3 linked regions of the Pigmentiphaga sp. H8 genome follow. The protein of the gene in region 1 interacts with the protein of each later gene in a pairwise test. Links are inferred from orthologs where the notes say so. Each region holds a gene or a part of one and is shown in the gene's direction. Other genes may lie near its edges. The genes, in order: groL, EGT29_RS24910 and grpE.

Region 1 (8,319 bases):
TCGCCGCCTTCTTCGCCATGCCGCGCGGCGCCTGGGCGCCCCTGGTGGCCGCGCTGTTCGCCGCCGACCTGGGCCTGTCCGCGCTGACCGGCCATCCCCTGGTTCCCTCGGCCTGGCTCGCCGGCCTGTCGCTCGCCTCCACGCTCGGCATCGCCTGGCTCTCGCAGCGCTATGCCCAGGGCCGGGACGATCTGCACGCGGTGCTCGGCTGGGTGGCCGTCACCTTCGTGGTCAGCGCCCTCGCCGCCGTGGCCGGCAGCGCGGGACTGGCGCTGATCAAGCACGAAGTCCTGTGGGAGGCCGTCTCCGACCTGGCGTGGATATGGTGGGCCGCCACCGTGACCGGCGTGCTGTTCGGCGTCTCGGTGCTGATGGGATTCATGGGTTTTCGCACGGTCGAGGCGCCGCCGGGGCCGATCGGCCGCACCGTGGGCATCGCCGCCTGGCTGCTGCTGGCGGCCATGACCTGGTACGTGTTCGGCGTGCACCGCCCGTCCACGTCCGAAGCCCCGCTGCTGCTGGGGCTGGCCTGCATCCCGCTCGCGCTGGCCACCGTGGCGACGCTCAGCGGCGGCAACCGCATGGGTTCGCTGGCCGTGCTGACCATGGCGGCCATCGTCATCTACCACTCCAACGCCGGGCGCGGCCCCTTCTTCCTGCGCGGCTTCCTGCCGGGCGAACCCCTGCTGCTGGTCCAGTGCTACCTGGTTTCGGTCGCCATGCTGCAGGTCTTCGTGCGGGTGCTGACCCGCGGCATCCGGCGCCCGCGCACGGCCGGTGCCGACGGCCGCGAGACCCTGTACCGGCTGGACCTCGCCTCGGGCACCATCGTCTGGGACGCGCCGCCCGATGCCCGTCCGGGCCCCGGGACGCTGGACGAAGTGCTGCGGCAGGTCCACCCCGACGACCGCCAGGGCCTGCGGGAACGCCTGCGGGCCGCCGACGGAACGCCCGGGCTGGACCGCCCGTTTCCGTTCCGCCTGGCGACCGCGCCCGACCACTGGACGACCGTCGTCGACCTGAACCGGGGGGCCATGATGGGGCCCGACGGCGCCTTCATCATCGGCAGCTGGCGGCTGCCCACGCCGCACCACGGCGCATAAGGGAACCCATGATCCAGCTCGCCCTGCTTCTGTTCGGCGCCGGCTTCGTCCGCAGGAACATCCATCTGCTCATCCTGGTCGGCCTCGTCTGGGCCGCCCTGGGCGTGGTCATCACCCTGGACGGCGTGGACGGCGCGCGCTACTTCCCCCTGACGCTATTCGGCGCGCTGCTGCTGTTGGAAAGCCTGGTCACGCTGACGGTCGCCGGCAGCGGCATGGGCGCCCAGAAAGCGGTGCTGGCCTTCAAGGGCGGCATCTTCCTGCTGGTCGCCCTGCTGATCCTGGCCGGCGGATCCATCAGCAACCTGCTGCTGGCCATCATCCTGGGCCTGACCTACTTCGTGCTGGGCGTGTTCCAGATCGCCTCGGCCTGGGTGCTGCGCTACGACCGCTGGCGCCTGTCCGTGCTGGGCGGCTGCGCCCAGGTCCTGTTCGGCCTGTTCCTGTTCCAGCCCTACCCCACCCACTACGCCGGCACCGTCTCGTACTTCATCGGCATCACCATGCTGGTCGCCGGCGTCAACACCATGCGGGTGGCCGCCCGGGCGCGGAAGCTGAGCGAGCAGTCGTCCATGTTCGACCTGCTGGCGCCCGTGGATCTGCGCGGGACGAACGCCGGCGAGCCGCCGCCCGCGCAGCAGCCGGCGCCCGACGGCCCCTTGACCGTCCACGTCTGGACCCCGGAAGGCTCGGCCAAGGACAAGACCGTGTCGCGGCCGGTGTTCAACCGCTACATCGCCGCCGTCGACGTGCAGGGCGTGATCTCGACCGGGCACGCCGCCATGGAAGTCCCGCCTTCGACCTACATCAGCCTGTACCCCGCGGTGGACATCGACCGATCGCCGTCCGAGTTCTTCAATCTATTGAAGGCGGTCAAGGAGAACGACGTCCCGGGCAAGTTCCAGCCCGACTACGCGACCGAGTCCAAGGCCTGGTGCCCGTCGAACTGGCAGGTCAGGTTCGAGCGGTACGACCACCAGAAGCTCCAGGACTTCTGGCTGCGCTACCGCGGCCAGGAAATCTACAACCTGACGCGGCGCAACTGCTCCAGCTCCGTTTCCTACGCGCTGGAATCCGCCCTGGACGGCGTGCTGGACGACCGCAGCCGCAGCGTGCGGCAGGTGCTGCGCACCCTGTTGATGCCCGAACTGTGGATCGCCGCGCAGGTGCGCCAACGCGCCCAGGTCATGGCCTGGACCCCCGGCCTGACGCTGGACTACAGCCGCGCCCTGCGCGCGGTCATCCACCCGGTCCAGCAATCCTGGTTCTCGCGCTTCCTGGCGGCCGCCACGCGGATGACCTCGCGTAGCGGGGCCTGAGGCGGGGCAGGCCCGCACGGACGATTGCCCATTGCTCGAATTCGAGCAATAATGACGACAACGCAATAGCTGGTGAGCCTAAGGGCAAAAGCGTTGACTGCCGCGCAAGCGGTTCCGCCAAAAGCGGAGGCAACAGACAGCCAGACTACGGGGCCCCTTCGGGGGCCTTCGCTTTTTCAGCTCCTGGGAGGCCGAGGCTTGACGCCCTGCAGCGTCAGTTCGACCAGCCGTGTGAACTTGATGGAGCCCCGCATGGACAATTGCCGGCTCAAGGCCAGTTCATAGGCACTCTGGATGGTCAGCAACACTGCCGGACCGGCTGAATCCTTGACCCTGAGGACGTTGAAAAACACGCCATACAGCGCGGTCTTCCCCTCAGTGACAGGCACGTCTACCGTCACATAGTTCTCATTCTAGGCGTAGCCGCACCTGCGGGTGGCCAATCCACGCGCAATCGTCGGCAATCGCGGGGACAAAGCATAACGACCGGGACAGAAGCAGCGCGTTTCGCGCTCATCCTTATAGAGCTGTGAATGGCCACCACTCTCTGCACGCGCGCGCGTGAAACAGTGCATGGCGAATGCCACGCGAATTTCGACGCGCCTCTGGTCGCTGATGGGCAACTCATACCGGAAAGGATGCAGGTGAGTCAGTGGATAGACCCGGCCGGCCGCATCGACATGAGGTGCCCAGCGCATCATGCCCTCGTTCCAATTGACCCCCATTGCCCCTTCCGTGCCCATGAATCCGTGAGGCGGCAAGTATGTCCCGCCGGCCTTATTCGCAGGGCGGAACATCGGACCGCAATGCCCACGGGACAAGAAGGTCCGGGTAAGGGCTCTCCCGAATACCCCCCCCCTTGAAAGCCCCCCATGCCATCCCTATAATTAGCACTCGATTGCAGAGAGTGCTAACAACGCCGCCCACGCGGCGTCCAGGCCTCCGGCAACCGGCCGAGGCGCCGCGTTACGGCGTGGCACCGGCCAAATGCGGCTTTCCAGCCTCTTTTTCTGACAAATAGACGTCAACTTCGAACATCAGGAGTTTGTATGGCCCTCCGTCCCCTGCACGATCGCGTGATCGTCAAGCGCCTGGACAACGAGCGTAAAACCGCGTCCGGCATCGTCATCCCCGACAGCGCGGCCGAAAAGCCCGACCAGGGCGAAGTGCTGGCCGTCGGCCCGGGCAAGAAGACCGAAGACGGCAAAGTGCTGCCGGTCGACGTCAAGGTCGGCGACAAGGTCCTGTTCGGCAAGTACGCCGGCCAGGCCGTGAAAGTCGACGGCGACGAACTGCTCGTCATCCGTGAAGAAGAAATCCTGGCGGTGATCCAGTAAGCCTCGCGGCCCGCTGTCCGATCCCCCAGCATTCAACACACTATTCAAGGAATTTCGTAAATGGCTGCCAAACAAGTCCAGTTCGGTGATGACGCCCGCGCCCGCGTCGTCCGCGGCGTGAACGTCCTCGCCAACGCCGTCAAGGTCACCCTCGGTCCCAAGGGCCGCAACGTGGTTCTGGAGCGCTCCTTCGGCGCCCCCACCGTCACCAAGGACGGCGTGTCCGTCGCCAAGGAAATCGAACTGAAGGACAAGTTCGAGAACCTGGGCGCCCAGCTCGTCAAGGAAGTGGCCTCCAAGACCAGCGACAACGCCGGTGACGGCACCACCACCGCCACCGTGCTGGCCCAGGCCATCGTGCACGAAGGCCAGAAGTACGTGACCGCCGGCCTGAACCCGATGGACCTGAAGCGCGGCATCGACAAGGCCGTCGCCGCCGCCATCGAAGAACTGAAGAAGATCAGCAAGCCCTGCTCGTCGAGCAAGGAAATCGCCCAGGTCGGCTCGATCTCGGCCAACAGCGATTCGTCGATCGGCCAGATCATCGCCGACGCGATGGAAAAAGTGGGCAAGGAAGGCGTCATCACCGTCGAAGACGGCAAGTCGCTGGACAATGAACTGGACGTCGTCGAAGGCATGCAATTCGACCGCGGCTACCTGTCGCCCTACTTCATCAACAACCCCGACAAGCAAGTCGCTGCCCTGGACGATCCCTTCGTCCTGATCCACGACAAGAAGATCAGCAACATCCGCGAACTGCTGCCCGTCCTGGAACAAGTCGCCAAGTCGAGCCGCCCGCTGCTGATCATCGCTGAAGACGTCGACGGCGAAGCCCTGGCCACCCTGGTCGTCAACAACATCCGCGGCATCCTGAAGACCACCGCCGTCAAGGCCCCGGGCTTCGGCGACCGCCGCAAGGCCATGCTGGAAGACATCGCCATCCTGACCGGCGGCACCGTGATCTCGGAAGAGACCGGCCTGTCGCTGGAAAAGGCCACCCTGCAAGAGCTGGGCCAGGCCAAGCGCATCGAAGTGGCCAAGGAAAACACCACGATCATCGACGGCGCCGGCGACAGCAAGGCCATCGAGGCCCGCGTCAAGCAGATCCGCACCCAGATCGAAGAAGCGACCTCGGACTACGACCGTGAAAAACTGCAAGAGCGCGTGGCCAAGCTGGCCGGCGGTGTTGCCGTGATCAAGGTCGGTGCTGCCACCGAAGTCGAAATGAAGGAAAAGAAGGCTCGCGTCGAAGACGCCCTGCACGCCACGCGTGCCGCGGTGGAAGAAGGCGTGGTGCCCGGAGGCGGCGTGGCCCTGCTGCGTGCCAAGCAAGCCATCAAGGACACCAAGGGTGCCAACGCCGACCAGGACGCCGGCATCAAGATCGTCCTGCGCGCCATTGAAGAGCCGCTGCGCACCATCGTCGCCAACGCCGGCGACGAGCCCAGCGTCATCGTCAACAACGTGCTGAACGGCAAGGGCAACTACGGCTACAACGCCGCCACCGGCGAATACGGCGACATGGTCGAAGCCGGCGTGCTGGACCCCACCAAGGTCACCCGCACCGCCCTGCAGAACGCCGCCTCGGTTGCTTCGCTGCTGCTGACGACGGAAGCCACCGTGGTCGAGCTGGTCGAAGACAAGCCCGCTGCTCCCGCCCCCGGCGGCATGGGTGGCATGGGCGGTATGGGTGGCATGGACTTCTAAGAAGTCCTGCCGCCGGTCCCGGGCCCGCCCGGGACACTGCTTCGAAACCCGCGAGCGTCCGCGCTCGCGGGTTTTTCGTTTCGGCGGGTGCTACCGCATTTGGAGGATGACTCGCCGAATAGCGGTTCATACCATGGGCGTGCATACACACTTGGCAAGGACCGCTCCGCCATGGACTCGGACAACAGGATCTTCCATCGCCGCCTGGCCCGGCTCGCCCTGCTCGGGGCGGCCACGCTGTTTTGCGGCGCCGCCTCCGGCGCGACGTATTGCTCGTTCGTCAATCGCGACGACGGGGGCAACCGCAAGTTCACAGTGCGTATCGACACGGCCCGGTTCAAGGGCGAACCGGTGGCCGTCAACGATTGCACCCCAAGCACGATCATCGAGCTGATCACCCACCGGAACTACCAGACCCCGGAGCCGCTCTGGCTATCCTCGGGCTTCGACGAGGACCGGAATCGACTCAGCTACAAGCTGGTCATACAACGGAGCGGGGGCTATTCCGGCCTCGCCCAGGCTGTCATCGTCGAAGCCATCGACAGCAGCGAAGTCGGCGAGGTGTATCCGATCCACCTGGAGCCCGTCGACTCCATCAACGTCATCTTCGTTTCAGGATCCAACAACCAGGCGCGCGAGAAGGTCCCGAAACGCAAATACATCCTCGAAGGCAAGTTCAATTCGAATTGACGTTGGCCTGGGCTCTTGACCGGGTTGCGTATCGCAACTACATTTGTTGCGATACGCAACCCATGAACAAGAATCCATGGAAACCATAGCAGCGCCCCCTCCTCCCGCCGACTCTGTCATCCAGGAACTCCGCGAGTTCTCCCGCAAGCTGGTCCGCGAACTCGGCTTCATGCGCGCCACGCTGGCGGATACGGATCTGGCGCCCTCGGCGGTCCATGCCGTTCTCGAGATCGGCGCCGCGCCCGGCATCCATGCGAAGGATCTCGGTCATCTGCTGAAACTGGACAAGTCAAATACGAGCCGCCAACTGGCCCGGCTCGAGGCGGGGGGCCTGCTCAGGCGTCAGGCTGCCGAAGACGACGGGCGTTCGGCGGCGCTTCATCTGACCCCCGCGGGGCAGGCGCTGCGCAGGAAGATCGACCGGTTCGCCACGGCCCAGGTGTCGGATGCGCTGCGGCGCCTCGTTCCCGTCGACCAGCGGGCCCTCGTCCGCGCGCTGGCCCAGTATGCGGAGGCCCTGGCCGCAGGCACCGGCTCCGGAGCCGCGGCCCGGGGGCCCTCCGCCGGCATCCATGAAGGCTACCTCCCGGGCTGCGTCGGCGACATCGCCAGCCTGCACGCCCGCTTCTATTCGGAAAACTGGGGCTTCGGCGTCTTCTTCGAGAAGAAGGTGGCCACGGAACTGGCCGCTTTCGCGCAGGCGCTGCCCGCCGACGGCAAGGCCTTGTGGCTCTACGTGGAAAACCGCCGCACCCTGGCCTCCCTGGCCATGGACGGCAATCCGGCCTCGGGCATCGCCCATCTGCGATGGTTCATCGTCGACGATGCGCTGCGCGGCACGGGCGTCGGACGGGAGCTGATGGCGCGCGCGATGCGGTTCGTGGACGACCGTTTCCAGGAAACCTGTCTGTGGACGTTCAAGGGCCTGGACGCGGCGCGCCATTTGTACGAATCGTTCGGCTTTCGCCTGGTGCAGGAATCGGAAGGCGAACAATGGGGGGCGAGAGTCACCGAACAGCGGTTCAGCCGTCTTCGCCCGAATCCCCACCCGGATTGACGGCGCCTGGCCATCCCGCGAATTCGACCGCAAGGAGCGGAGTGCCGGGCCGCGCCCGGGTTCCTACACTGGCCTCACCTTCAACGAAGCGAGTGATGCGCCATGAACACCCCCTCTACCCTGTTTTTGCTGAGCCGCATCGAGTCGCCCATGGGCGGCATGCTGCTCGTCACGGACGCGCGGCAGGTCGTGCGCGCGCTGGACTTCGCCGACCATGAGGCGCACCTGCATCGAGGCTTGCGCGAACACTACGGCCGTGTCGAGTTGGCCGAAGCTTCCCCGCCCGCCGGAATCGCGCGGGCCCTGGCCCGGTACTTCGCGGGTACGCTGGACGCGCTCGACGCCCTGCCGACGGAGACGGCCGGCTCGCCGCTGCAACGCCGGGTCTGGGCCGCGCTGCGCGGCATCCCGGCCGGCACCACCACGAGCTATGGCAAGCTGGCCCACGAACTGGGCTTCGACGATCCGCGCGCGGCTATCGCGATCGGCACGGCCAACGGCGCCAATCCCATCGCCATTATCGTGCCGTGCCATCGGGTCATTGCCAGCAGCGGCGATCTGAAGGGCTATGCCTGGGGCCTGCCCCGCAAGCGCTGGCTGCTGGAACACGAGAAGGCGATCTCCCCACAGTCCGCCACCGTGGAAACCGCGGCGCTTCCCGGGTTCTGACCAGGGGCGCTCGCATGCATGCATCCACCACCGCCATCGACCGCCTGGACTGGGCCGGCATCGCCGAACGGCTGGACCAGGACGGCCATGCGCTGCTGCCGGGCCTGCTGGACCCGGAGGCGGCACGCGACCTGGCTCGGCGGACAGCGGCCACGCGGGCCGCCCCGGCCTTCGGCAAACCTGGCCACGGCGAATGGTTTCATTTCGGCATGCCGCTGCCGGCGCCGTGGGCCGAGTGGCGCGTCACGTTCTATCCTCATCTGGCCATCATCGCCAACCGCTGGAACGCGCTGCTGGGCAACGATGACCGCTATCCCGCGGACCTGGATGCACTCCTCCAGCGCGACCGGCGCGCGGGACAGGACTGGCCGCAGTCGTACCTGAGCCGGCTGCGCGCGGGCGAGCACGTGCCGCTGCACCAGCGCGGCGAAGGCGAG
Region 2 (8,147 bases), 560 kb from region 1 along the record:
CGTCAAGCACTGGAAGGAATTCGTCCTTCATCTGAACACCGAGCAGGCCAAGCAGCAGGGCGCCCGGTGCATGGACTGCGGCATCCCGTTCTGCACGAACGGCTGTCCGGTCAACAACATCATTCCCGACTGGAATGACCTGGTGTATCGCCAGAACTGGAAGCAGGCCCTGGCGGTGCTGCATTCCACCAACAATTTCCCCGAGTTCACTGGGCGCATCTGCCCGGCGCCCTGCGAAGCGGCGTGTACGCTCAACATCAACAGCGACGCCGTCGGCATCAAGTCGATCGAGCACGCCATCATCGACCATGGTTGGGAGCACGGCTGGGTCGTTCCCGTGTCGCCCAAGGCCAGGACGGGCAAGAAGGTGGCGGTGGTCGGCTCCGGCCCCGCCGGGCTGGCCTGCGCCCAGCAACTGGCGCGCGCCGGGCATGAAGTGACGGTGTTCGAGAAGAGCGACCGCATCGGCGGGCTGCTGCGCTACGGCATCCCCGACTTCAAGCTGGAGAAGTGGCAGATCGACCGCCGCATGGCGCAGATGGAGCAGGAAGGGGTCGTGTTCCGTCCCTCGACCTTCGTCGGCCGGGCCGAGGACGCCAAGGCCCTGGGCATTTCCGCCTCGGTGAAGACCCCGCAGGAGCTGCAGGCCGAGTTCGACGCCATCGTCGTGTCGGGCGGCTCGGAAACCCCGCGCGACCTGCCCGTGCCGGGCCGCGAGCTCCAGGGCGTGCATTTCGCCATGGACTTCCTGCGCCAGCAGAACAAGGTGGTGGCGGGCGACAAGCTCAAGGACCAGATCATGGCCACGGGCAAGCACGTCATCGTGATCGGCGGCGGCGACACCGGTTCGGACTGCGTGGGCACCAGCAATCGCCACGGCGCGGCCTCCGTCACGCAGTTCGAGGTCATGCCCCAGCCGCCGGTTGCCGAGAACAAGGACCTGACCTGGCCGTACTGGCCGCTGAAGCTGCGGACCTCCTCGTCCCACGAGGAAGGCGTGGACCGCGACTGGGCGGTGTCGACCAAGACCTTCAAGGGCAAGGGCGGCAAGGTGACGTCGCTCGTGGCCTGCCGCGTCGAATGGGTACGCGGCGACAACGGCCAGATGAAGATGGCCGAGGTCGAGGGCTCCGAATTCGAGCTGCCCGCCGACCTGGTGCTGTTCGCCATGGGCTTCGTGTCGCCGGTGCAGCAGGTGCTGGAAGCCTTCGGCGTCGAGCGCGACGCCCGGGGCAACGCGCGGGCCAACACCGACGACTACCGCACCAACGTCGACAAGGTCTTCGCGGCCGGCGACATGCGGCGCGGCCAGTCGCTGGTGGTCTGGGCCATCCGCGAAGGCCGCCAGTGCGCGGCCTCGGTCGATACCTTCCTGATGGGGGCGACCGAGCTGCCTCGCTGAATTAATGATCGCTTAAAAGCATCGTGCCACCATGCCCCGAGTCGTCCGGCCGGACCTCGGGGTTTTTTCATGGGGATATACGGGCCAGCCGGGCGTTTGTTGTAAAAAACGTAAACCGGCGCGAGGCGCCGTGGTTCATAATCTTCACTCTTCCATGGGCCATGCTGGCCGGGATCCGGCGCGCCATGGACAGGACGATCATGCGCCGCCGGCAAATCGCGGTACATGAGCCGGGGACAAAACCCGCTGCTGCCTAAGGGTTAGCACGGTGCCCAGGCGTGCTGCTGTTAGAATCCCTCGCTGGATTCCTCTCGAACCCACCGGTTTTTTGCAAGCAACGCCCATCTTTTCAACTCTTCTTGCCTCTACATGCCTGATTCGGCACGATCTACGCATTCCCCTACCGATGTGGCGCTAGCCTTCGACGGCCTGTCGGTGGGCTATGGCGACCGTGTCATCCTGCGGGACGTCGACATGCAGGTCCGCCGCGGGCAGGTGGTGGCCATCATGGGCGGCTCGGGGTCGGGCAAGACCACGCTGCTGCGCGCCGCCACGGGCCAGTTGCCGCCCCAGGCCGGCAAGGCGCTGGTGCTGGGCGAAGACATCGGCCAGTCGTCGGGCGACCGCCTGTTCGACCTGCGCAAGCGCATGGGCGTGCTGTTCCAGCAGGGCGCGCTATTCACGGATCTGGACGTCTATGAAAACGTGGCGTTTCCGCTGCGCGAGCATACGTCCATGACCGAGCAGGAAGTCCTGGAGCGGGTGTTGTCCAAGCTGGACGCCGTGGGCCTGAAGGCGGCCGCCTTCCTGCGCACCTCGGAAATCTCGGGCGGCATGGCGCGCCGGGTCGCGCTGGCGCGGGCCGTGGTGCTGGAGCCCGAGTTGATCCTGTATGACGAGCCCTTCGCCGGCCTGGATCCCATTTCCATGGGCGTGACCGCCCAGCTGATCCGGACCATGACCGACCGGCTGGGCTGCGCCTCGGTGCTGATCACGCACGACGTGCAGGAATCCTTCCACATCACCGACCAGGTCTATCTGCTGGGGCGCGGCACCATCGTCGCCTCCGGCACGCCGGCCGAGCTGTCCGCGTCGCAGGATCCGTTCGTGCACCAGTTCCTCCACGGCGAGCCCGACGGTCCGGTGGCTTTCCAGTATCCCGAGACGCCTGCCTACCAGGCCTGGCTCGAGCGCCAGCGGAGGGTGCGCTGATGGCCCTGACCCGTTTCCTGATCTCGGTGGGCGCCGGTACGCGCGCATCGCTGGTCGGCCTGGGCACCTTTGCCCGGTTTTTCGTCGAATTGCTGTTCAAGAGCGGCACCGCGCTGCGCCGTCCGCGGCTGGTGGTGCAGCAAATCCACTTCATCGGCAACTATTCGCTGGTGATCATCGCCGTATCGGGCCTGTTCGTCGGCTTCGTATTGGGGTTGCAGGGCTACTACACCCTGAATCGCTACGGCTCCGAACAGGCGCTGGGCCTGCTGGTCGCGCTCAGCCTGGTGCGTGAATTGGGGCCGGTCGTGACCGCGCTGCTGTTCGCCGGCCGGGCCGGGACCTCGCTTACCGCCGAGATCGGCCTGATGAAGGCAGGCGAGCAACTGTCGGCCATGGAAGTCATGGCCGTGGATCCCGTGCGCCGGGTGCTGGCGCCGCGCTTCTGGGGCGGCGTGATCGCCATGCCGCTGCTGGCCGCGGTGTTCTCGGCGGTCGGTATCCTGGGTGGCTGGGGCGTGGGCGTGCTGCTCATCGGCGTGGACGACGGCGCTTTCTGGTCGCAGATGCAGAACGGCGTCGACGTCTGGAAGGACGTGGGCAACGGCGTGCTCAAGAGCGTCGTCTTCGGCGTGGCGGTTACGCTGATTGCGCTCTACCAGGGCTATTACGCCAAGGCCACGCCCGAGGGCGTGTCGCGCGCGACCACGCGTACCGTGGTCGCCGGGTCGCTGGCGGTGCTGGGCCTGGACTTCCTGCTGACGGCCTGGATGTTCGGCAACTGAAAACGTGACGCGGCGCCCGCCGGGCGGCCGCTGCAAGCAATTGGCTAGGGACCCGCCGTGGGCGAGGTACCGGAGGAATACGAGATGTCGCGAGAAAAAGTCGATCTCTGGGTGGGAATATTCGTGCTGGTGGGCGCGCTCGCCCTGGTCTTCCTGGCGCTGAAGGCAGGCAACCTGCTAAGCGTGCTGTCGGTGGGCAAGACCTATGCGGTAACGGCCAATTTCGACAACATCGGGGGGCTCAAGCCCCGCGCGGCGGTCAAGAGCGCCGGCGTGGTCGTGGGGCGGGTGTCCAGCATCGCGTTCGACGACAAGATGTTCCAGGGAGTGGTGACGCTGGACCTGGATGCGCGCTACCTGTTTCCCACCGATTCGTCCGCCAAGATCCTGACCTCGGGCCTCTTGGGCGAGCAGTACATTGGCATCGAGCCGGGTGGCGACGACAAGAATTTCACCGCCGGCGACAAGATCCGCTATACCCAGAGCGCGGTCGTGCTGGAGAATCTGATCAGCCAGTTCCTCTACAGCAAGGCTGCCGAGGGCGGTAACAGCAAGCCGGCGGAAGGCGGTTCCGCGGGCTCGGCAGAACCCGCCGCGAAATGACGACGAGTGTAAGAAAATGAATAAGAAAATCCTGGCAGTGATGCTGGCCGCAGGGCTGGCGGGCTGTGCCACCGCACCGGAAGGGCGGCCGGCCGACCCGCGGGATCCCCTGGAGGGATTCAACCGCAGCATGTACAAGTTCAACGATACGGTCGACCGTGCCGTGCTCAAGCCGGTGGCTCAGGGCTACGTGGACGTGGTGCCGTCGCCGGTGCGCAGCTGCGTGCGCAACATGTTCGCCAACGTGGGCGACGTGATGTCGGCCATCAACAGCTTCCTGCAGAACCGGGCACCGGATGGCATCAACACTTCCTTCCGCGTGTTGCTGAACACCACCATGGGCGTGTTCGGCTGTTTCGATCTCGCCACGCAGAACGGCCTGCCTCGCAACAAGGCCGATTTCGGCCAGACCCTGGGTGTCTGGGGCGTCGGTTCCGGCCCGTACCTGGTGCTGCCGCTGCTGGGCCCCAGCACCGTCCGCGACGCGGGCGGCACGGCGGTGGACTTCCTGGCCGATCCGGTCGCGGTCAGCAACATCGACAACGTGCCCGTGCGCAATAGCGTCTATGGCCTGCGGGTCGTGAACGCGCGCGCCAACCTGCTCGAGGTGGGCAACCTGCTCGACCAGGTCGCGCTGGATCCGTATACCTTCACCCGGGATGCCTACCTGCAGCGACGCGCCAGCCTGATCCGCGGCGCCAATGGCGCGGAAGGCGCCCTGCCGGATTACTCGCTGCCCAACTACGACGACGATGACGATGCCGCGGCGCCCGCCCCGGCGTCGGGTACGCAGAAAAAGTAAGGATTTCCATGATTTCGCAAGACATGACGATGCCGGCGGCGGCCACGCCCCGGATCCTGAACTGGCTGGCGGCGCTGGCCGCCGGCATGGTGCTGGCCATCGGCGGCATGCAGGCTGCCCGGGCGCAGGGCGCCGGCTCGCCCGAATCGCTGATCCAGCAGGTCACGGGCGAAGTCCTGACCGCCATCAAGGCTGATCCCTCGGTGCAGTCCGGCAGCCCGCAGCGCCTGCTGCAACTGGTGGACCAGAAGATCCTGCCCTACGTCGACTTCGAGAAGACGACGCGGCTGGCCGCCGGCCGCTACTGGCGCCAGGCGACGCCCGAGCAGCAGAAGGCGCTGGTCAAGGAATTCCGCACCACGCTGGTGCGCACCTATAGCGGCGCGGTCTCGTCCGTGAAGCAGCAGACCGCCGTGGAGTTGCGTCCCTCGCACTATCCGGCCGACGCTACCGACGTGGTGGTGAAGACCGTGATCAAGCAGCCGGTCGGCGATCCCATTCCCGTCGACTATCGCATGGAGAAGGCGGGCCAGGGCTGGAAGATCTACGACGTCAACGTCCTGGGCGTGTGGCTGATCGAGAACTATCGCAACCAGTTCTCGCAGCAGATCGGCCAGAACGGCGTCGATGGGCTGATCAAGTCCCTGGCTGAGCGGAACGCAGCGTTTAGGTGACCCCCCCTACGCCCTTCGGGCGCCCCCCAGGGGGCGATGCGGGGGGACCGGCGGAGCCGGATCCACCGCATCCTGGGGGGCGCTACAGGATGGAGGGAGGGGTGTTCGTGCCCGTCTTGCCCATCCTCTATAATGAGGGATTGCCCGGCGTTTGCCGGGATTTGCGCTTTTTGGGGGCTGCGAGGCCCTTCCGGCGCGGTAGTGTTTTCTGATCAAGCCATGTCATCCGCCGTTCGCATCGAGCATGTTTCCAAGGTGTACCCCAGGCAGACCCGCCTGTGGCGGCGCATGGGCGCTGGCCAGGCGGTGGATGGGTTCCAGGCGCTGAACGATGTCAGCCTGGACATTGCCCAGGGCGAATTCTTCGGGTTGCTGGGGCCGAACGGCGCGGGCAAGACCTCGCTGATCGCGATCCTGGCGGGGCTGTCGCGCGCGACCACGGGCCAGGTGTCCATCTGCGGCTACGACGTCGTGTCGCAGTTCCGTGCCTCCCGGCGGGCGCTGGGCGTGGTGCCGCAGGAACTGGTGTTCGACCCGTTCTTCACCGTGCGCGAGACGCTGCGTATCCAGTCGGGCTATTTCGGGCTGCGCAACAATGACGCCTGGATCGACGAGATCCTGGAAAACCTGGGCCTGACCTCCAAGGCCGACGACAACATGCGCGCCCTGTCGGGCGGCATGAAACGGCGGGTGCTGGTGGCGCAGGCGCTGGTGCACCGGCCGCCGGTGATCGTGCTGGACGAGCCCACCGCCGGCGTGGACGTGGACCTGCGGCGCACGCTGTGGCAGTTCATCTCGCGCCTGAACCGCATGGGCCACACCATCCTGCTCACCACCCACTATCTGGAAGAGGCCGAGGAGCTGTGCGGCCGCATCGCCATGCTCAAGGCCGGCCGCATCGTCGCGCTGGACACCACGCGAGCGCTGCTGGCCAAGGTTGGCGGCTCGCGCCTGGTCCTGCACATGGGGGCATCGGGCTGGCCCGCGGGCAAGAGCCGCGCGCTGGACGAGCGGCTGGTGCAGCGCCAGGGTAACCGGGTGGTGCTGCGCCTGGACACCAGCACGGAGCTGGAGTCCCTGCTGGCGCAGGTGCGCACGGCGGGCGGCGCCATCGAGGGTATCGAAGTGCTGCCGGCAGACCTCGAAGATGCTTTCCTGAACATCATGCACGGGGGCTCCTCCTCGGCGTCGCTGGAGAAGGCGGCATGAGCGTTGTCGCACGGCCGCCCGAGGGCGCGACCACGAGTACCGGTTCCGAGACCGCCAAGCCGTCGGGTTTCGTCGGCTTGCAACCCAACCTGAACGCGGGCTCCGGCTTCCTGACGCTGTTCTGCAAGGAAATGCTGCGCTTCTGGAAGGTGGGGTTCCAGACCGTGGGCGCGCCGGTGATGACGGCGGTGCTGTACCTGCTGATCTTCGCCCACGTGCTGGAAGGCCGCGTCACGGTCTACGACACCGTGCCCTACACGGCCTTCCTGATCCCCGGGCTCATGATGATGAGCATGTTGCAGAACGCGTTCGCCAATTCCTCGTCGTCGCTGATGCAAAGCCGCGTCACCGGTAACCTGGTCTTCATGCTGCTGCCGCCGCTGACTCACTGGGAAGTCTTCTGTGCCTACGTGCTGGCGGCCATCGTGCGCGCCCTGTTCGTCGGACTGGGAATCTACGCGGTGTCGCTGTTCTTCGCCGCGCCGCATTTCGCCGAACCGCTGTGGATGCTGGTGTTCGCCGTGCTGGGTAGCGGCATCATGGGGGTGCTGGGGCTGATCGCCGGGATCTGGGCCGAGAAGTTCGACCAGATGGCGGCCTTCCAGAACTTCCTGATCATGCCGGCAACCTTTCTGTCCGGGGTATTCTATTCCGTGCATTCGCTGCCGCCGTTCTGGCAGGCGGTATCGCACTGGAACCCGATCTTCTACACCATAGACGGCTTCCGCTACGGATTTTTCGGAGTCTCCGACGTCACCCCCTGGCATAGCCTGGCGGTGGTCGCGGGGACGTTCCTGGTGGTGGCCGGGTTCGCGCTGCGCCTGTTGTCCACCGGCTACAAACTGCGTTACTGAAAGCATGACTCTTCCGACTCCGGAGCAGGTCCGGCAATACATCGTCGACGGACTGCCCTGTGAACATGTCGACGTGCAGGGCGACGGCCAGCACTTCGAGGCGGTCATCGTCAGCGCCGAATTCGCGGGCAAGCGCCCCATCGCGCGGCACCAGCTGGTCTATGCCGCGCTGGGCGAACGCATGCGGGAAGAAATCCATGCCTTGTCGATGCGCACCCTCACTCCCCAGGAATTCAAGGCGGGCAATTGATGGATAAGCTGCAGATCACCGGCGGCCGCCCCCTGCGCGGCGAAGTCGAGGTGTCGGGCGCGAAGAACGCCGCGCTGCCTTGCCTGTGCGCCGCGCTGCTGACCGCCGATCCGGTCACGCTCGAGAACGTGCCCCAGCTCAACGACATCGGCACCACGCTGCGCCTGCTGCGCCAACTGGGCGCGAAGGCCGAGCGCGCCAGCCAGCCGGGCGACCGGGTGGTGCTGGACGCCAGCCGCGTCGAGTCGCTGGAAGCGCCGTACGAACTGGTCAAGACCATGCGCGCGTCGATCCTGGTGCTGGGCCCGCTGGTCGCGCGCTTCGGCGAGGCCCGGGTCAGCCTGCCCGGCGGCTGC
Region 3 (2,974 bases), 980 kb from region 1 along the record:
CGCGCTGGGGGATCCGTATCACGAGCAGTGCCTGGAGACCGGCCGCCTGCTGGCCGAGCGGCTGGGCCTGTACGCCGAGCAGGTCGAGGTGACTTTCCAGAGCCGTTTCGGCGCGGCCGAATGGCTCCAGCCCTATACTGAACCCCGGCTGAAGGAGCTGGCCAAGAGCGGGGTGTCCGACGTCGACGTATTCTGCCCCGGCTTCGTGGCCGACTGCATCGAGACTCTGGAGGAGATCGCGGTGCAGGGCAAGGAAGCGTTCCTGCTGGCGGGGGGCCGGCAGCTGCGCTACATCGACGCGCTGAACGATTCCGCCGCCTGGATGGAGGCCCTGGCCAACCTGGCCGAGCGCCACATGCAAGGCTGGATCACGCGCCCCGCGGCCCGCCAGCCGGCCGAGGCGGCGCACGCAGCCGTCTTGTTGCAACGCAAGAACGACGAGGCGCCGGCCACGGGCCAGTAACGGGATGGAAGAACTACGTATCGATAAGTGGCTCTGGGCGGCGCGGTTCTACAAGACCCGCACACTGGCCCAGGATGCGGTCGAGGCAGGGCAGGTGAAGGTGTCCGGCGAACGGGTCAAGCCCTCGCGCGCCGTGCGCCCCGGCGACATCCTGCAGATCCGCGCGGGAGACCAGGATTGGGAGGTCCTGGTCCGCGCCTTGTCCACCCAGCGCGGCCCCGCCGTTTTCGCGCGCACCCTGTACGACGAAACCCAGCAAGGCCTCAAGCGCCGCCTGGAAGCCATCGAACTGCGCCGCCAGAACGCCGACCCCGCCGCCAACCTGAAAGGCCGCCCCACCAAGCAAGACCGCCGCAAGATCGAAAAGCTGAGGACCCCCAATTGAGGACCCCCCCTACGCGCTGACGCGCGCCCCCCAGGGGGCGAAACCGGCGGACTGGCAAAGCCAGATCCGCGGTTTCCTGGGTCCAGGGAAACTATCTTGGACTGAATCACCGGTGCTACCGCTGGCAGCCAGCGAAGCACGGGTGCCACAACCCAAGAAACGGGTACTAGACCCAGGATGCGGTGGATCCGGCTCCGCCGGTCCACCCGCATCGCCCCCTGGGGGGCGCCCGAAGGGCGTAGGGGGGGTTATATACTCTCTTGAATCCGCGGATTTCACCCCCATCTCGCGCATAGAGTCCAAGCAAGTCACTGATTTTTCTGGTTTTTCATGGAGGCACCCAATGTCGGCTGAGCACAAGCCTGGCGACCAACCCAATCTGGATCCCGAAAACGTGAACCCGAACCCGGCGGCGGAAACGCCCGAGGACGCGGGCACCGAGGATCCCATCGTCGCGCTGCAGGCCCAGCTGGCCGCGGCCCAGGCCGAGGCCAAGGACAATTACGATGCCATGCTGCGCGCCCGCGCCGAAGCGGACAATGTCCGCCGGCGGGCCCAGGAGGAAGTCTCCAAGGCGCAGAAGTTCGGTATCGAGGCATTCGCGGAAAACCTGTTGCCGGTGAAAGACAGCCTGGAGGCCGCCCTGGCCCAGGAAAACCAGTCCATCGACACCCTGCGCGAAGGGGTGGACGTCACCCTCAAGCAACTGGTTGGCGCCTTCGAGCGCAACAAGCTGGTCGAGATCGCCCCGGTTCCGGGCGACAAATTCAATCCGCACCACCATCAGGCCATCGCGTCGGTTCCGTCGGACGAGCCGGCCAACACGGTCTTGCAGACCCTGCAAAAGGGCTATCTGATCGTCGATCGGGTATTGCGTCCGGCACTGGTGACGGTCGCGGCCGCCAAATAAGGCCCGCCGCGATCGAAAGAAGCTATCGCAGGCATTGAAATAACGAAATTCCCACCTATTTATTGATCAAGCGAAATTTTTCTGATTTCTTTCAGGAACAAGGATTATGGGCAAAATCATAGGCATCGACCTGGGCACGACCAATAGCTGCGTCGCAGTAATGGAAGGCCCGCAGGTCAAAATCATCGAAAACGCCGAAGGCGCCCGCACCACCCCCTCGATCGTCGCCTACATGGAAGACGGCGAGATCCTGGTCGGCGCGCCCGCCAAGCGCCAGGCGGTCACCAACCCCAAGAATACCCTGTACGCCGTCAAGCGCCTGATCGGCCGCAAGTTCGACGAAAAGGCCGTGCAGAAGGACATCGACCTGATGCCCTACAGCATCGTCAAGGCCGACAACGGCGACGCCTGGGTGCAGGTGCGCGACAAGAAGCTGGCGCCCCCGCAGGTGTCGGCCGAAGTGCTGCGCAAGATGAAGAAGACCGCCGAGGACTACCTGGGCGAGGAAGTGACCGAAGCCGTGATCACGGTGCCGGCCTACTTCAACGACAGCCAGCGCCAGGCTACCAAGGACGCCGGCCGCATCGCCGGCCTGGACGTCAAGCGCATCATCAACGAGCCCACCGCGGCCGCGCTGGCGTTCGGCCTGGACAAGTCGGAAAAGGGCGACCGCAAGATCGCCGTGTATGACCTGGGCGGCGGCACGTTCGACGTGTCCATCATCGAGATCGCCGACGTCGATGGCGAGAAGCAGTTCGAGGTGCTGTCCACCAACGGCGACACCTTCCTGGGCGGCGAAGACTTCGACCAGGTGCTGATCAACTACATCATCGGCGAGTTCAAGAAAGAACAAGGCGTGGACCTGTCCAAGGACGTCCTGGCCCTGCAGCGCCTGAAGGAAGCCGCGGAAAAGGCCAAGATCGAACTGTCGTCGGCCACCCAGACCGAGATCAACCTGCCGTACATCACGGCCGATGCGTCCGGTCCCAAGCACCTGAACCTGAAGGTCACCCGCGCCAAGCTGGAAGCGCTGGTCGAAGACCTGATCAGCCGCACGATCGAGCCCTGCCGCATCGCCATCAAGGATGCCGGCGTCAAGGTCTCGGACATCGACGACGTGATCCTGGTCGGCGGCATGACGCGCATGCCCAAGGTGCAGGAGAAGGTCAAGGAGTTCTTCGGCAAGGATCCGCGCAAGGACGTGAACCCCGACGAG

The links.
Region 2: the proteins of groL (region 1) and EGT29_RS24910 interact in binary tests that used the Escherichia coli proteins (3 or more experiments, as listed by UniProt). The link is inferred for Pigmentiphaga sp. H8 from one-to-one orthologs.
Region 3: the proteins of groL (region 1) and grpE interact in binary tests that used the Escherichia coli proteins (3 or more experiments, as listed by UniProt). The link is inferred for Pigmentiphaga sp. H8 from one-to-one orthologs.

Annotation. Positions count from the first base shown.
Region 1 is NZ_CP033966.1:4,717,355-4,725,673, forward strand. Bases 3,165-6,142 are described here. They hold groL (chaperonin GroEL), read left to right. Parts: upstream 3,165-3,819; coding sequence 3,820-5,466; downstream 5,467-6,142. Other genes in these bases: groES (co-chaperone GroES), read left to right, coding at 3,472-3,759; EGT29_RS22220 (hypothetical protein), read left to right, coding at 5,638-6,142. Outside these bases: EGT29_RS22195 (MASE1 domain-containing protein), read left to right, coding at 1-1,103; EGT29_RS22200 (HdeD family acid-resistance protein), read left to right, coding at 1,112-2,422; EGT29_RS22205 (hypothetical protein), read right to left, coding at 2,599-2,811; more of EGT29_RS22220, read left to right, coding at 6,143-6,156; EGT29_RS22225 (bifunctional helix-turn-helix transcriptional regulator/GNAT family N-acetyltransferase), read left to right, coding at 6,233-7,213; EGT29_RS22230 (methylated-DNA--[protein]-cysteine S-methyltransferase), read left to right, coding at 7,316-7,882; EGT29_RS22235 (2OG-Fe(II) oxygenase), read left to right, coding at 7,897-8,319.
Region 2 is NZ_CP033966.1:5,272,282-5,280,428, reverse strand. The notes cover bases 887-3,692. They hold EGT29_RS24910 (ABC transporter ATP-binding protein), read left to right. Parts: upstream 887-1,771; coding sequence 1,772-2,614; downstream 2,615-3,692. Other genes in these bases: mlaD (outer membrane lipid asymmetry maintenance protein MlaD), read left to right, coding at 3,484-3,692; mlaE (lipid asymmetry maintenance ABC transporter permease subunit MlaE), read left to right, coding at 2,614-3,399; EGT29_RS24915 (glutamate synthase subunit beta), read left to right, coding at 887-1,402. In the rest of the region: more of EGT29_RS24915, read left to right, coding at 1-886; more of mlaD, read left to right, coding at 3,693-4,002; EGT29_RS24895 (VacJ family lipoprotein), read left to right, coding at 4,019-4,804; EGT29_RS24890 (phospholipid-binding protein MlaC), read left to right, coding at 4,813-5,478; EGT29_RS24885 (ABC transporter ATP-binding protein), read left to right, coding at 5,698-6,687; EGT29_RS24880 (ABC transporter permease), read left to right, coding at 6,684-7,541; EGT29_RS24875 (BolA family protein), read left to right, coding at 7,546-7,791; murA (UDP-N-acetylglucosamine 1-carboxyvinyltransferase), read left to right, coding at 7,791-8,147. UniProt on the Escherichia coli protein: Part of the ABC transporter complex MlaFEDB, which is involved in a phospholipid transport pathway that maintains lipid asymmetry in the outer membrane by retrograde trafficking of phospholipids from the outer membrane to the inner membrane.
Region 3 is NZ_CP033966.1:3,738,075-3,741,048, reverse strand. It holds grpE (nucleotide exchange factor GrpE), read left to right. Parts: upstream 1-1,191; coding sequence 1,192-1,758; downstream 1,759-2,974. Other genes in the region: dnaK (molecular chaperone DnaK), read left to right, coding at 1,865-2,974; EGT29_RS17635 (RNA-binding S4 domain-containing protein), read left to right, coding at 468-848; hemH (ferrochelatase), read left to right, coding at 1-463. UniProt on the Escherichia coli protein: Participates actively in the response to hyperosmotic and heat shock by preventing the aggregation of stress-denatured proteins, in association with DnaK and GrpE. It is the nucleotide exchange factor for DnaK and may function as a thermosensor.